2 regions of the Cryptosporangium sp. NPDC048952 genome follow, and region 2 is predicted to be linked to the other one. Evidence: riboswitches for the same ligand, from Rfam matches in the RefSeq annotation. Region 2 holds a riboswitch; the other holds the start of a gene.
What was found. Region 2 has a riboswitch for S-adenosylmethionine ahead of thrC (threonine synthase). Riboswitches for the same ligand answer to the same signal wherever they lie in the genome.

Region 1 (7,713 bases), on a different contig from region 2:
AACGTGCCCTGACGCACCTTCACCCCCGCCACCTCGGTGTCGCGCAGCGCCCGCCGCGCCGTGTTCTGCACGGGCGACTCGTACCGCAGAATCTCCTCGACCGCGTTGCCCCACTCCACACCGTCCAGCTGGTCCCGGTGCGACATCAGCAGCGCCGCACCGTTGCCGATCAGGTTCACCGTCGTCTCGAACCCGGCAGCGAGCAGCAACCCGGCGATCGCCAGCAGCTCGTTCTCGTCGAGATCGTTGTCGTCGTGGATCAGGCGGCTGATCAGGTCGTCACCCGGTTCGCGACGCAGCCGGGCGAAGTGGCCGCTCATCCAGTCGTTGAGCTGGCGGATCGCGGCATCCACCCGGCGGTACTCGCGATAGGAGAGTCCGATGTCGAGCACCGGAGCCGCCGTGCTCCCCCACGCGACGAACTGCGGACGCATGTCGGCCGGCACACCGAGGATTTCCGCGATGATCGTCACCGGCAGCAGGCTCGCGTAGCTGCTGATCAGATCGGTGTCCCGGTCGGCACGGTCGAGCAGTTCGTCGGCGAGCTCACCGACCCGGCCGCGCAGCGACGCCATCGCCCGCGCGGTGAACACCCGGGACACCAGCCGTCGGTACCGGGTGTGCACCGGCGGATCGACGGCGAGCATCGACGGCGGCGTCACCGGGCCGATCGTCCGCTGGGGGCGGGTCATCAGCCAACGCGCCGCCGGCGGGAGCGCCTCCGGATCGGAGACGACGCCGAACGCGTCGCTGCGCAGCGCCGCCTCGGCGATGCGGTGATGAGCGGTGGCCGCCAGGAACGAGCCGCGCACGATCGGGGCGCGGTCGCGGATCTGGGTGTAGAGCGGGAACGGGTCGTCGCGAACGGACTTGTCCGAGAACAGCCGCGCCTGCAGATCACCCTGCTTGCGGGCCCGGCTCATCGCCAATCGAGCCACTCCGTGCCGTGTCGACCACGAACCGGCGGCGAGTAACTCGGCGTGCAGTCGGTTCGGACGCTGCCGGGTGTCCACGAGCGTCATCGGGCCTCCCATACGTACGACGTACGTAATACGTACATCGTACGTACGCGAGAAGTCAACGGGCCGTGTGTAAACTCCCGGCGTAGGTCATGAGTGCCAGCGCCAAGCCCCGGCTCGCTGGCCGGCAACCCTCCACGGTTCGCGGTGGGGTGCCCCGGGTGAAGACCTGGCCCAGCCGCGATCCTGCGGCGGGCAAGCGCGGACCTTGCGGGGTCCCCTGTGCCAGGAGTGACGCCTCGTGCTGACCTATGCCCTCCCCACGCCCACCGCTTCGACGTCGGGACTGTCGGTGCTCGGTGGGGACCTGCCGGTGACGCTGTTCGACGGAACCGTCACCGACCACGTCAACCTCGACTACGCCGCGACCGCCCCGTGCCTGCGCGCCGCCGCGGACGCCGTGAACGCGATCCTGCCCTGGTACGCGAGCGTGCACCGGGGCGCCGGTGCGGCGTCGCAGCGCAGCACGCTCGCCTACGAGCGGGCCCGCCAGTCGATCGGCGACTTCGTCGGCGCCCGCGCGGACGACCACGTGATCTTCACCCGCAACACCACCGACGCCCTGAACCTGCTGGCCAGGGCGCTACCGGCCGACACCACGGTGGTGGGGTGGGCCGGTGAACACCACGCCAACCTCCTCCCCTGGACCAACACGATCTCCCTCCCGGTCCCCCACACCGTCGCCGAAGCCGTCTCGGGTCTGGAAGCGAACCTGGCCGGCCTCACCGGGCCCGTGCTGGTGACTGTTACCGGAGCGTCGAACGTGACCGGGGAGGTGTGGCCGCTCGCTGCGCTCATCGAGGTCGCGCACCGGTACGGCGCACGGATCGCCGTGGACGCCGCGCAGCTCGCACCGCATCGACCGGTGTCACTCGCCACCGACGACATCGACTACCTCGCGCTCTCCGGACACAAGCTCTACGCCCCGTTCGGCGCCGGTGTCCTCGCCGGGCGCGCCGACTGGCTCGACGCCGCCGACCCGTATCTCGCCGGCGGAGGCGCCACCGCGTACGTCGCACCGGTGACGAACGGCGACCTGATCGGGTACGCGGTCGACTGGAACTCCGGACCCGCGCGGCACGAGGCGGGAACGCCGAACCTCCTGGGCGCTGTCGCCCTGGCCGCGGTATGCGAGGCGCTCACCGCGGCGGACCGAACCACCCTTGCCGCCGAAGAGAACGCCCTGGTGCAGCAGCTGCGGGACGGGCTCGCAGCCCTCCCGGGCGTCGGCGAACTCCGCACGTTCCCCGACGGACACGACCGCGTCGGTATCGTCAGCTTCGCGGTGGCGGGAGTGTCCGCGTCGGACGTGTCCACGCACCTGGCCACCCACCACGGCATCGGCGTCCGTGACGGGCTCTTCTGCGCGCATCCCCTGACCAAGCGCCTGCTCGACGACGCCTCCGCCCGCGCGGGCGCCGACCTGGGCGCAACCGCCGTCCGCGCCAGCGTGGGCATCGGCACGACCCCGGCCCACATAGACCGCCTGCTCGCCGGAATCGCCGAACTCACCCGCTGAGCCCTGAACCCTGTGGTGGGCTATACCCCACCAAAGGGTTCACACCCCAGGCAGCCGGGGGACGCTCGCGACGAGCCGTTGCGTGTACGCGTGCGACGGCGACCCCAGCACCGTGGTCGTGTCACCCTGCTCGACGATTCGACCCTTCTCGAGCACGGCAACCTCGGAACACAAGCTCGCCACCACCGCGAGGTCGTGCGACACCATCACCAGCGTCAACCCGCGCTCTTCGCGCAAGGACGCGAGCAGGTCCACGATCCGCACGCGGGTCGAGACGTCGAGCGCGCTCACCGGTTCGTCCGCGAGCAGCACGCGCGGATTGCACACGATCGCGCGGGCGATCGCGATCCGTTGCCGCTGGCCGCCGGAGAACTCGTGCGGGTAACGGTCGACGACGTCCGGCGGCAGCCCCACCGCGTCCAGCGCCGCCGCGACGTCCCCGGCGACGCCGAGCGACCGCAGCGGCTCGGACACGATCCGCCCCACCCGTTGCCGAGGATCCAGCGACGAGTACGGGTCCTGGAACACCGTCTGCACGCTGCGCCGGAACGTCCGCCCCGCCGACGCCAGCGGTGCCCCGTCGAACAACACCGACCCGGACGACGGCCGCGCCAGCCCGAGCAGCAGCCGCAACAACGTGGTCTTTCCCGCCCCCGACTCCCCCACCAGCGCCAGACTGCGTCCCTCGGTCACCGCGACCGAAACGTCCGAAAGCACCGCCGCGGCACCCCGATACGCAAACCCGATCCCCCGAGCCTCCAACACCGCCCCCCGTGCAGTGCCGCCCGCCGCGCCCGCGGCACTTGGCGATGTCATCGCGCGCTCCAATCCAGCGCCGAATCGAGTTGGCGCGCGGCCGCTACCAGCGATCGGGTGTACGGATGCTGCGGCTCGCGCAGCAGATCGGTCAGTACGCCGGCTTCCACCGCGCGCCCCTGCGACAGCACCAAGACCCGGTCGGTCATCCGCGAGACCACGGCCAGGTCGTGGCTGATGAACAGCAGCCCCATGCCCCGGTCGCGCACCAACCCGTCCAGCAGCGTCAGCACGTCCGCCTGCACGGTGACGTCCAACGCGGTCGTCGGCTCGTCCGCGATGAGCAGCGCCGGACGGCACGCCAGCGCCATCGCGATCGCGACCCGCTGCCGTTGCCCACCGGAAATCTCGTGCGGATACGCCCGCGCGACGCGGGCAGGCAACTGGACCTCGTCGAGCGCATCGGTCACCGAGCCGCCACCGAATCGGCGCAGCGGTACCGCCACCTGTTTGCCGATCCGCATCAACGGGTCCAACGCGGTCAGCGGCTCCTGGAACACGATCGCCGCGGACCGCCCCCGCACCCCGTTCAGCACCCGCTCGGACGCACCGACCACCTCGGTGCCCCCGAGCCGCACGCTGCCCGACGCCGCCAGCCCCGCCGGCAGCAGCCCGAGCACCGCCAACGCGGTCAACGACTTCCCCGACCCCGACTCCCCGATCAGCCCGAGCCGCTCCCCCGCGTCCACGGAGAACGAAACGCCGTCCACGAGCGCGCCCTCCACGGGCCCGGAAAGCCCCGACACGGAGAGCTGCGAGACCGACAACACGCTCACGCCGACCTCCGCCGCGTCGGATCCGCCACGTCCCGCAGCCCGTCAGCGATCAGGTTCACGCCAACGACCAACAACACCAGAGCGACGCCCGGCGCGAGCGCACCGACGGGCGCGGTCAGCACCGTGGCCTGCGCCTCCTGCAGCAACTGACCCCACGAGGCGTTGGGCGGCGGCGGACCGAGCCCCAGGTACGACAGCGAGGCCTCGGCCAGAACCGCCAGCCCGAACTGCAGAGCAAGGTTGACGACGAGCGTCGGCCAGATGTTGGGCAGCACGTGTTCCCAGATCACCCGGAGCCACGGCGTACCCGAGGTCCTCGACGCGGTGATGTAGTCCTGCGCGAGCACGCGTTTCACCAGGATGCGGGTCAGCCGCGCCACGATCGCCGACATCGCGAGCCCGATCGCGAGCACCGCCGACGTCAACGACGCGCCGCGCGCGGCCACCACGAGCATCGCGAGCAGCAGCGTCGGGAACGCGATCAGGATGTCGAGCAGCGCGGCGACCGTGTCGTCCAGCCAGCGCTGCGCGAACCCGGCCGCGAGGCCGAACGCGATCCCCAGCGCGCCGCCCAGGAGCACGGCGCCCAGCCCCGTCTCCAGCGCGATCCGGGCACCGATCATCAGGCGGGTCACCAGGTCCTGGCCGAGCTTGTCGGTGCCGAGCCAGTGCGCACCGGAGGGTCCGGTGAGCCGCCCACCGGTCGTGTCGTCCGGTGCGTACGGCGTCCAGAACAGCGACACCACCGCCACCAACACGACAAGCCCGACGACCACCCCACCGACCACCAAAGCCACCGACCGCCGCCGAGACCGCCCGCTCACGACACCATCCCCGACCGCAGCCGCGGATCGATCAACCGTTGAGCCAGATCGGCGAGGAACCCGATCACCAGCACTGCAAGGGTGCTCACGAACAGCACGCCCTGGATCACCGGGTAGTCGTGCTCCGCGATCGCATCCGTCAGCAACGACCCGAGCCCCGGCAGCGCGAACACACTCTCGATCACCACGGCGCCGAGAAACGTCGTCGCCAATTCGATCCCGAGAATGGACACCACCGGCACCGCGCCGTTACGCACCCCGTGCCGGAGAAACGCCCCGGAGAACGACGACCCCAGCGACCGGGCGGTACGCAGATAATCCGACCCCACGACGTCCAACGTCGCCGACCGCACGTACCGGATCAGCGACGCCGACATCACCAGCGCAATGGTGACGATCGGCAATGCCAGCGACCGCAAGGCATCCGGAATCGAAGCCCAATCCGACGACGGGAACCCACCCGCCGGCAACACGCGCCACTGCAACGCGAACACCGTGACCAGCAGAATGCCGATCCAGAACGCCGGCACCGCGATGCCCAACTGCGAGACAGCAGAAAACACCGACCCGTACCACGTCCGCGACGCCGCGAGATACCCCACCGGCACCGCGATCACCAACGCCAGCAGAAAAGCCAACAGCGTCAACGGCACGGTCACGACCAACCGGGAGGCGATCTCCGGCCCCACCGGCAACGACGACACGAACGACGTCCCGAAAGAGAACGTCGCCAGATCCCCGAGCCACGGCAGGAACTGCGAAAGCAGCGGCCGATCCGTACCGATCTGGTGCCGCGCCGCTTCGATCTGCTCCGGCGTCGCCCCGACCGACAGCAACGCATTCGCCGGATCCCCCGGCAACAGACGCAGCAGCAGGAACAGCACGACACTGGCCAGGAACAGCGACACGATCAGAAAGGCGAGTCGCCGGAGCAGATACCGAAGCATGTCAGCTCTTCGTGATCCCGTAGACGTAGAACTGCGAGTTCAGCCCGTTGACCGGGTACCCCGACAGCGTCGACGACGCGACCACGATCTGCGGGTACAGGTACAGCCAGTCCGACGCCGCGTCGGCCGCGATCTGCTGGTTGACCTTCTTGAGCAGCTCGGTCTGAGCGGCCTCGGTGTCGGACTGCTCGGCCTGCTTCACCCACGCGGTGACCTGCGGGTTGTCGTAACCCCAGTAGAACGTGGGGTCGCCGTACCAGACCACGTCCCGGTCGTTCACGTGCTCCTGCAGCGTCGCGACGAAGTCGTGGTTCTTGTAGACCTTCGTGTACCACTCGTCCGCGGTGATCACGTTGATGTTCACAGTGATTCCGACCTTGGCCAGCTCCGATTTCACGAACGTCGCGACGGTCGGGTGCGGGTCGTAGTTCGGGGTGTCGAGCGTGAACGTGAATCCGTTCGGCAGCCCGGCCGCAGCCAGTTCCTTCTTCGCCGCCGCGACGTCGTACGCGTTCACCGAGGTCAAATCCTCGTACCACGGGTCGGTCGGCGGAACCATCGAGCCGATCAACGTGCCGTACTCGCCCCAGATCGACTGCAGCAGCTTCTTGTCGTCGATCGCCGCCGACACCGCCTTGCGCACCTCGACCTTGTCGAACGGCGCCTTCTTGTCGTTGAACGCCAGCAGGAGCTTCGTCGTCGACTTGCCGTCGTTGATCGTGTAGTCCGCATTGTCGAACTGCTTCAACGCATCCGGCGACTGCTCGGACGTCACCACGTCCACCTGGTTGGTGAGCAACGCGTTGTTCAGCGCGGTCGCCTCGGTGAAGTAGTGGAATTCCACACCGTTGTTCTTCGGCTTGGTGCCCCAGTAGCCGTCGAACCTCGTCAGGGTGAGCGTCGATCCGCGCTTCCAGGCACCGAGCTTGTACGGGCCGGTACCGTCCTCGCTGGCGTTCAGGTTCTTCGCCTGGTCGTTGATGACCCAGATGTAGCTCAGGTTGTAGACGAACGAGATCGACTTCGACGAGAGCGTCACCACGACGGTCTTGGCGTCCGGCGTCGCGATGTTCTTGATGACCTCGAAGCTGCTTTTGCGCGCCGACTGCGAGTTCGCGGCGGTGACCTTCTCGATGCTGTACTTCACGTCCGCCGAGGTCAGCGTCTTGCCCGAGTGGAACTTCACGCCGTCACGCAGCGTGAACGTATAGGTCAGGCCGTCCGGGCTCACGGTGTGGTCGGTCGCCAGCAGCGGCTCGACCTTGCCGTCGTCGGTGAGCTTGAACAGCCCCTCGTAGACGTTGCCGTTGAACGCCTCGGTGACCCCCTGGCCGCCACCGTTCGTGTTGTCCAGGTTCGACGGCTCGTACAGCGACCCGACCTGGATCGTCGCGTTCGTGTCCGGCTCCCCCGACCCGCTCCCGCCACCGCCGCAAGCGGCGAGCGCCAGAACCGCGCTGAGGATCCCGCCGATCACTGCTGTCCGTTTCACAATGCTCCTGACTACGCCACACGGCGAACCGCCGCACGCTGGGGGGTGAGATGAGGGTTACTGACCGTGCGCTGGTGCGCCTTGTCAGTGGATCGAGAAGCCGGTGCGGAACACGGGGCGTTTCTCGCCGGCCTCGATGCGGCCGGGAAAACGGTTCTGCCGCGGCGGCATCGGACAGTTGTACTCCGCCGAGAACCCGCACGGCGGCACGAACGCCCGGTTGAAGTCGAGCACGACCCGGTCCGTGCCGGCCTGCCGTTCGACGAACAGGAACCGCCCGGCGTCGTACGTGTCGACGCCGTTCGTCGCGTCGCCGAACA
Region 2 (7,713 bases):
CGCGATGCCCGGCGTCGAGGTCGTGCACCCGAACGGCCAGGGACTCGTCGTCGAGCTGGCCGGTGCCGAGCGCAGCGACGTCGTCCGTGAGCTGGTCGGGGCCGGTGTCGGCGTCGAACGGCTCGTTGCCCGGCGTCGACTGGAAGACGTGTTCCTGGAGCTCGTGGGGGAGCAACGATGACCGCGGCAGTTCACCGGCCGGGGCGGACCCTGCGGTTCGGCGCGGAGTTCGCACGCCAGCTCACCCGTCGGCGCACCCAGATCGCGCTGGGGTTCCTGGTCGTGCTGCCGCTGATCCTGGTGGCGGCGTTCAAGATCGGCGTGCCCGACGATCCCGACTCGGCGCAGGAGGGCAGCAGCCTCGCCGACCTCGCGACCTCGAGCGGAGCCAACTTCACGCTCTTCTCGATCTACGTGGCCTCGAGCTTCCTGCTGCTGGTGGTCGTCGCACTGTTCTGCGGCGATACGGTGGCCAGCGAAGCGAGCTGGGGCACGCTGCGCTACCTGCTGGCGTCACCGGTGCCGCGGGGCCGGCTCCTGCGGCAGAAGCTGACAGTCGGTTTGGCCTACAGCGGATTCGCGCTCGCGTTGCTGCCGACCGTCGCGATGATCGCCGGGACGCTCGCGTTCGGCTGGGGACCACTGCGTACGCAGCTCGGCGTCGACATCCCGGCCACCGAAGCGCTCGGGCGCATCGTTCTCGCTGTCGTCTATATCGCGGTGACTCTGCTACCCGTAGCCGGACTCGCGTTCTACCTCTCGGTGCGAACCGACGCCCCATTGGGAGCCGTCGGTGGCGCCGTGATGCTCTGGATCATCTCGAATATCTTGGAAGCGGTCACCGCACTCGGAGATCTTCGCGCCCTGCTCCCGACCCGTTACGGAACGGCGTGGTTGTCTCTGCTTTCCTCTCCGATCGAGGCAGAAGACATGGTGAAGGGCGCGGTTTCGGCGGTGGCGTACACAACCGTCTTTCTCGCCCTGGCTTGGTGGCGCTTCCTCCGGAAAGACATTGTCAGTTGAGCCGCATCCGGTAGTCGCATCCCTGACGAGTGCGTCCCTTTCGAGGGCGCGGACTGCGACTATCAGCAGACCACCTTCGCACCCAAAGGATCGTGTGATGTTCAAAAAGCTCTCGGGCATGTTCGGCGGCGGCGCGTCCGTCGATACCGTGCTCGCCTCTCCGCACACCCACCCGGGCGACGTGCTCCGCGGCGAGGTGCGGATCAGCGGCGGCAACGTCGAGATGGTCGTCGACAAGGTCGAGCTCGAACTGGTCGCGAAGGTCGAGGTCGAGGGCCAGGCCGGTGGGGACGACTACGAATACAACACGATGCTGCCGTTCCAGCGCCTGCACCTCGGGCACCGGTTCAGCCTGCAGCCGGGTGCGCGTCACGCGGTTCCGTTCGAGCTCGCGGTGCCGTGGGAGACCCCGGTGACGACAGTCAACGGTTACCCGCTGCACGGGATGCAGCTGGGCGTCCGGACGGATTTGGAGCTGGCCGGTTCGCTGGACAAGGGCGACATGGACCCGATCCAGGTGAACCCGCTACCGGCGCAGGCCCGGCTGCTCGACGCGTTCAGCCGGCTGGGGTTCCAGTTCAAGGGCGCCGACCTGGAGCGGGGCACGCTCTACGGGTCGCGGCTGCCGTTCTATCAGGAGATCGAGTACTACCCGGCGCACCAGTACGCCGGCTCGATCAACGAGCTCGAGGTCACGTTCATCTCCGGCCCGCAGTCGATGGACGTGCTGCTCGAGCTGGACAAGCGCGGTGGGTTCCTGACCTCCGGCAGCGACGCGTACAACCGCTTCACGGTGCAGTACGCGGGCGCCGAGCAGCTCAACTGGGAGCAGTGGCTCCACGAGCACCTGCAGATCCTCACGCAGAGGCGCGGGATGTTCCACTGAGTGTGCGGCGGCTCACCGCACGGTGAGCCGCCGCACGCCGTAAACTGGGCGCCACAACTTCATAGGAACTCATCCAGAGGGGCAGAGGGATACGGCCCGGTGAAGCCCCGGCAACCATCGCATCCAGCGAATCGCGCACAGCGAGGCGAGGTGCGACAGGTGCCAACTCCGTCCCGGTTGATCCGGGAGAGATGAGGCAAGCCTCGCCATGACGTCACTTCTCGCTGCCCAGGACACCGCCAGCCCCGCTCGCGCGCTGCGCTGTCGCAACTGTGGTGCGGAGTTCCCGCTCATCGCGATCCACGCGTGCGCCGAGTGTTTCGGCCCGCTGGAGGTCGGTTACGACGCCGACGCGCTCGCGTCGGTGACCCGCGAACAGATCGAAGCGGGCCCGCAGAACATCTGGCGCTACGCGCCGCTGCTCCCGGTCGGGCAGAACGCCGACGACCGCGTGAGCCTCAACCCGGGCCTGACGCCGCTGGTCCGCGCCGACCGGCTCGCCGCGGCGGTAGGCCTGAGCGCCCCGCTGTGGGTCAAGGACGACTCCGCGAACCCGACCCACTCGTTCAAGGACCGCGTGGTTTCGCTGGCGCTCACCGCCGCGAAGGGCCTCGGGTACAGCTCGGTGGCGTGCGCCTCCACCGGCAACCTGGCCAACTCGGTCGCCGCGCACGCCGCCCGCGTCGGCTGGCAGGCCACCGTCTTCATCCCGGCCGACCTCGAACCCAGCAAGATCCTCGCCTCCGCGGTCTACAACCCACGGTTGGTCGCTGTCGACGGCAGCTACGACGACGTCAACCGCCTGACCAGTGAACTGCAGGAGGACGACGCGTTCGAGACGACCGCGTTCGTCAACCAGAACGTGCGGCCCTACTACGCCGAGGGCTCCAAGACACTCGGCTACGAGGTCGCCGAGCAGCTCGGCTGGCGTCTCCCGGCGCAGGTCGTGGTGCCGATCGCGTCCGGATCGCTGCTCACCAAGATCGACAAGGCGTTCGGTGAGCTGGTGACGGCCGGCATCGTTTCCGATTCTTCCTGGCGCGTGTTCGGGGCCCAGTCGGCCGGCTGCTCGCCGGTCTACACCGCGTTCGCCGAGGGCCATGACGTCGTCCGACCGGTGAAGCCGACCGGAATCGCGAAGTCGCTCAACATCGGGAACCCGGCCGACGGGCCGTACGTCCTCGACGCGGTGCGTCGCACCGGAGGCTCGATCGCCGCTGTCGACGACGACGACATCCGCGACGGCATCCGGCTGCTCGCCGAGACGACCGGCATCTTCGGTGAGACCGCGGGTGGCGTGACCGTCGCGGTGCTGAAGAAGCTCGTGGAGTCCGGGGAACTCGACCCGAACGCCGAGACCGTCATCTTCAACACCGGTGAAGGACTGAAGACCGCCGACGCGATCGAGGGCCGCGTGGGGCCGACGCACCGCATCGCGCCGTCGCTGCGCGGAGCCCGCGAAGCTGGTCTACTCGGCTGATCCGGACGCCCAAGGACGGCCTCGCACTAAACAGTGCGAGGCCGTTCGTCTAAGTAATAAAATGCATATAGTGGTACGAATAGCGCGGTAGGTAGTAGAGCTGATAAGCGATAACCGCGATACCTCTTACTCAGACCAGTGAGGCTGGTGGTTCTCCTGGTTATCGCATCGATTAGCGCCCGGCTGCAGAAAGTTGCTTGCTAAGACTGCCCTTTTCCAAACGTCACTTTCGTACTGCCTAGAGGTCCGGTACCGTCCTGACCGGTCATAGTTCTTGCCAGTGTTCGTGCGATGTGCAGTGCGGGGCTCTTGGACGAAGACCCGGGACGCATGGTCAAGGAGTGCGCCTCGTGGGTACCAGCAAGTAAGGGAAGTGCACAGTGGCGCAGGGCACTGTCAAGTGGTTCAACTCCGAGAAGGGCTATGGCTTCATCGCTGTCGATGGCGGCGCTGATGTCTTTGTCCATTACTCGGCGATCATGATGGACGGGTACAAGTCTCTCGAAGACGGCCAGCGAGTCGACTTCGAAGTCACTCAAGGTCCGAAGGGTCCCCAAGCGGAAAACGTCACCGTCGTCGCGTCGTAGTTCCAGACTTCCAGCGAGGCCCGTTCCGGTGGGTGCGACCGGAACGGGCCTCGTCTGTTTTGTTGAGCCCGACGGTAAACCGGTACGCCATTCCTAGTCGGTAATTCAGAGATTCGAACAATCTCTCGGATTCGGCGTCGGTTCTCGCCGGGGGGCGGCCGCGGGCCCTCCGGACGCCTGTGGGACCCTCCCCGTTTGCTTGCACTCGCCTGGGTCGAGTGCTAAACAGGGCATTGGCACTCGGTAGTCTTGAGTGCCAAGGTCGGGGAGGTGAGGCTCCCGGCTCGTCGGTCCGTGCCGACGCAGTGGGGGGTCGTCCGTCGCGGGCACCGTTCCGACCGTGCAGTCTCCGGCTGTCTTACGCGGCATCCGGGGGTCCGACACCATCGGAGGACATCACCGAATGGCCAAGTTGATCGCGTTCGACGAGGAAGCTCGTCGCGGCCTCGAGCGGGGCATGAACCAGCTCGCCGACGCTGTGCGGGTGACGCTCGGTCCCAAGGGCCGCAACGTCGTGCTCGAGAAGAAGTGGGGCGCGCCGACCATCACGAACGATGGTGTGTCGATCGCCAAGGAGATCGAGCTCGAGGACCCGTGGGAGAAGATCGGCGCCGAGCTGGTCAAGGAAGTAGCTAAGAAGACCGACGACGTCGCGGGTGACGGTACGACCACGGCGACCGTGCTGGCGCAGGCGCTGGTCCGTGAGGGTCTGCGCAACGTGGCCGCCGGTGCGAACCCGATCGCGCTGAAGAAGGGCATCGAGGCAGCCGTCGCGGCTGTTTCCGAGGCTCTCGGCAACGCGTCGAAGGAGATCGAGACCAAGGAGCAGATCGCTTCGACGGCCTCCATCTCCGCGGCTGACACCTCGGTCGGCGAGATCATCGCCGAGGCGATGGACAAGGCCGGCAAGGAAGGCGTCATCACCGTCGAGGAGAGCAACACCTTCGGGCTCGAGCTGGAGCTCACCGAGGGCATGCGCTTCGACAAGGGCTACATCTCGCCGTACTTCGCCACCGACACCGAGCGGATGGAGGCCGTCCTCGACGACCCGTACATCCTCTTCGTCGAGGGCAAGATCTCCACGGTGAAGGACCTGCTCCCGCTGCTCGAGAAGGTCATGCAGGGCGGCAAGCCGCTCGCGATCATCTCCGAGGACGTGGAGGGCGAGGCCCTCGCCACCCTGATCGTCAACAAGATCCGGGGCACCTTCAAGTCGGTCGCCATCAAGGCGCCGGGCTTCGGTGACCGCCGGAAGGCGATGCTGAACGACATGGCCATCCTCACCGGTGGCACCGTCATCAGCGAGACGATCGGCCTCAAGCTCGAGAACACCACTGTCGACCTGCTGGGCACCGCCCGCAAGATCGTCGTGACCAAGGACGAGACCACGATCGTCGACGGTTCGGGCGACGCGGAGCAGATCGAGGGCCGGAAGAACACCATCCGGGCCGAGATCGAGAACTCCGACTCGGACTACGACCGCGAGAAGCTCCAGGAGCGCCTCGCCAAGCTGGCCGGCGGCGTGGCCGTCATCAAGGTCGGCGCGGCCACCGAGGTCGAGCTCAAGGAGCGCAAGCACCGCATCGAGGACGCGGTGCGCAACGCCAAGGCCGCCGTCGAGGAGGGCATCGTCGCCGGTGGTGGCGTCGCTCTGCTCCAGGCGTCCACCGTCGCGTTCGAGAAGCTCGACCTCTCGGGCGACGAGGCGACCGGCGCGAACATCGTCAAGGTGGCGCTCGAGGCTCCGCTCAAGCAGATCGCGGTGAACGCGGGTCTCGAGGGTGGCGTCGTGGCGGAGAAGGTGCGCAACCTTCCGTCGGGCCACGGCCTGAACGCCGCCACCGGCGAGTACGTCGACCTGGTCGGCGCGGGCATCATCGACCCCACCAAGGTCACCCGCTCCGCGCTGCAGAACGCCGCTTCGATCGCCGGTCTGTTCCTCACCACCAACGCGGTGGTGGCGGACAAGCCGGAGAAGGCCGCGGCTCCGGCCGGCGACCCGAGTGGCGGCATGGGCGGCATGGACTTCTGAGTCCCGCCTAGCTAGCTCGCACCACGCAAGGGCGGTGCCCGGTTCCACCGGGCACCGCCCTTGCGTGTGCGCGGCCGCGCCGGCCCGAGCGGTCCCGTTCCGGCTCGCCAGGGCACGCCCGAATGAGACCGCTTCGAGGGTGGCACGGCGGCCCGGCGGAGTGGGCCCCTTCGGGCGGGCCGGGACGCGCCCGAACGGGACCGCTCCGCGGGCCGCGGGCCGAGGGCCGCGGGCCGAGGGCCGGGGCGGGGGTCAGCGGGGGCGGGGGGCTTCGCCCTGGCGGGCCAAGGTGACTGCCGCTGCGGCGTCGATGGTGCCGGCGCCGATGACGTTGCGGGCGTTGCCGCCGCAGGCTGGCGCCTCGCCGAGGGTGGCGTCCTGGGCGCTGGCGCGCAGGAGCGCCGCGGTGCGGACCACGTCGCCACGCAGGGACGGCGCGGCCTGCCAGACCAGCGCCACGACGCCCGCGACCTGCGGCGTCGCCATCGAGGTGCCGGACAGGCGCGAATATCCGCCGCCCGGCCACGCCGACAACACGTCTACTCCGGGCGCCACGAGGTCCGGCTTCGACTCGGCGTCCCCGGGCACCGGACCGCGGCTGGAGAACCGCGCGATCACCTTCTTGTCGTCCACCGCCCCGACCGTGAACACCGAGTCGTACCGACCGATCGGGTCGGTGATCGAGCGGCACTTCGCGCCCTCGTTACCGGCCGCGGCCACCACGAAGATGCCCGCGTCACGCAGCGCGTCGACCGCCGGTTCGAGCGTGTCGGCCCCGCACCCCTCGATGTCGGGGCACCCCCACGAGTTGCTGAGCACGTCCGCCGCGCGGGACGGGTCCCCGTCGGTGAGCGGATCGCCGCCCGCGCGGAACGGGGCGAGCATGAACTGCAGGCAGTCCAGGTAGTAGCCGGGGTTCCCGAGCGGCCGGGCCAGGTTCGCGCACCCGATCCACGTCGCGGCGGGCGCCACCCCTACGTTCTTGCCGACCGCGCTGCCCGCGGTGTGGGTACCGTGGCCGTTCGGGTCGGTGGGGGACGTCGTGTGGTTCCACGGGTCGTACCAGCTGTCGGCGCCGCCGCGGTAGGTCGAGCGCAGCGCCTCGTGCCCGGCGTCGACGCCGCTGTCGGAGAAGCCCACGATGATGCCGCGGCCGTCCGCGCCTTCGCGCCAGGCCTGCGGGGCCTTGATCGCGTCGAGGTTGGCCGGGGTGCCGGTGAGCGTGGGGGAGTCGGCGGCGCCGGCGGCGTCGACCTCCGGAATCGGGCGGAGCTCGGGGTTCGGCCGGATCGACGCGACCTCCTCCGCTGCCGCGAGAATGCCGCGCACGAGCGGGGTGTCGTCGACCTCGATGGCGTTGACCAGGTAGTACGACTTCGGATGGGCGCCGACCTGGCGGAGCGCGTCGAGCAGGGGCGCCTGGGTGCGCTTGGCGTTCCCGACCAGCACGCGGTACATCGCCTCGCGGCGCTCGGTGAGATTGCTCGTGGAGTTCGGGATGGCTCTGGTGTTCGTCTGGTTCTTCAGGACGACGAACAGCCGGTCACCGTGGAACCCGGTCTGCCCCGTACCCACCCACACCACCGCCGACGCGATGACCACCACCGCCGCGAGCGCCCCCGCCAACACCCGCCCCCGAGCCCCTGTCTCCTTGACCTCGGCCGCGCGGCGAGCACGGAGGACCAGGACCAGGGCGGTGATGCCG

Region 1: linked by a shared signal. The riboswitch ahead of ACGFY5_RS20730 (aminotransferase class V-fold PLP-dependent enzyme) and the one ahead of thrC (threonine synthase) in region 2 are both predicted to bind S-adenosylmethionine.

What each region holds. Positions count from the first base shown of each region.
Region 1 is NZ_JBICTY010000003.1:1,006,316-1,014,028, reverse strand. It holds gene ACGFY5_RS20735 (cytochrome P450) at 1-923, opposite strand, end outside; SAM riboswitch class IV at 1,108-1,227, shown strand; gene ACGFY5_RS20730 (aminotransferase class V-fold PLP-dependent enzyme) at 1,264-2,538, shown strand; gene ACGFY5_RS20725 (ABC transporter ATP-binding protein) at 2,578-3,354, opposite strand; gene ACGFY5_RS20720 (ATP-binding cassette domain-containing protein) at 3,351-4,130, opposite strand; gene ACGFY5_RS20715 (ABC transporter permease) at 4,127-4,954, opposite strand; gene ACGFY5_RS20710 (ABC transporter permease) at 4,951-5,901, opposite strand; gene ACGFY5_RS20705 (ABC transporter substrate-binding protein) at 5,903-7,393, opposite strand; gene ACGFY5_RS20700 (DUF1684 domain-containing protein) at 7,478-7,713, opposite strand, start outside.
Region 2 is NZ_JBICTY010000001.1:442,153-449,865, forward strand. It holds gene ACGFY5_RS02085 (CocE/NonD family hydrolase) at 1-181, shown strand, start outside; gene ACGFY5_RS02090 (ABC transporter permease) at 178-1,023, shown strand; gene ACGFY5_RS02095 (sporulation protein) at 1,121-1,909, shown strand; SAM riboswitch class I at 1,976-2,107, shown strand; gene thrC (threonine synthase) at 2,118-3,389, shown strand; gene ACGFY5_RS02105 (cold-shock protein) at 3,770-3,976, shown strand; gene groL (chaperonin GroEL) at 4,380-6,008, shown strand; gene ACGFY5_RS02115 (S8 family serine peptidase) at 6,261-7,713, opposite strand, start outside.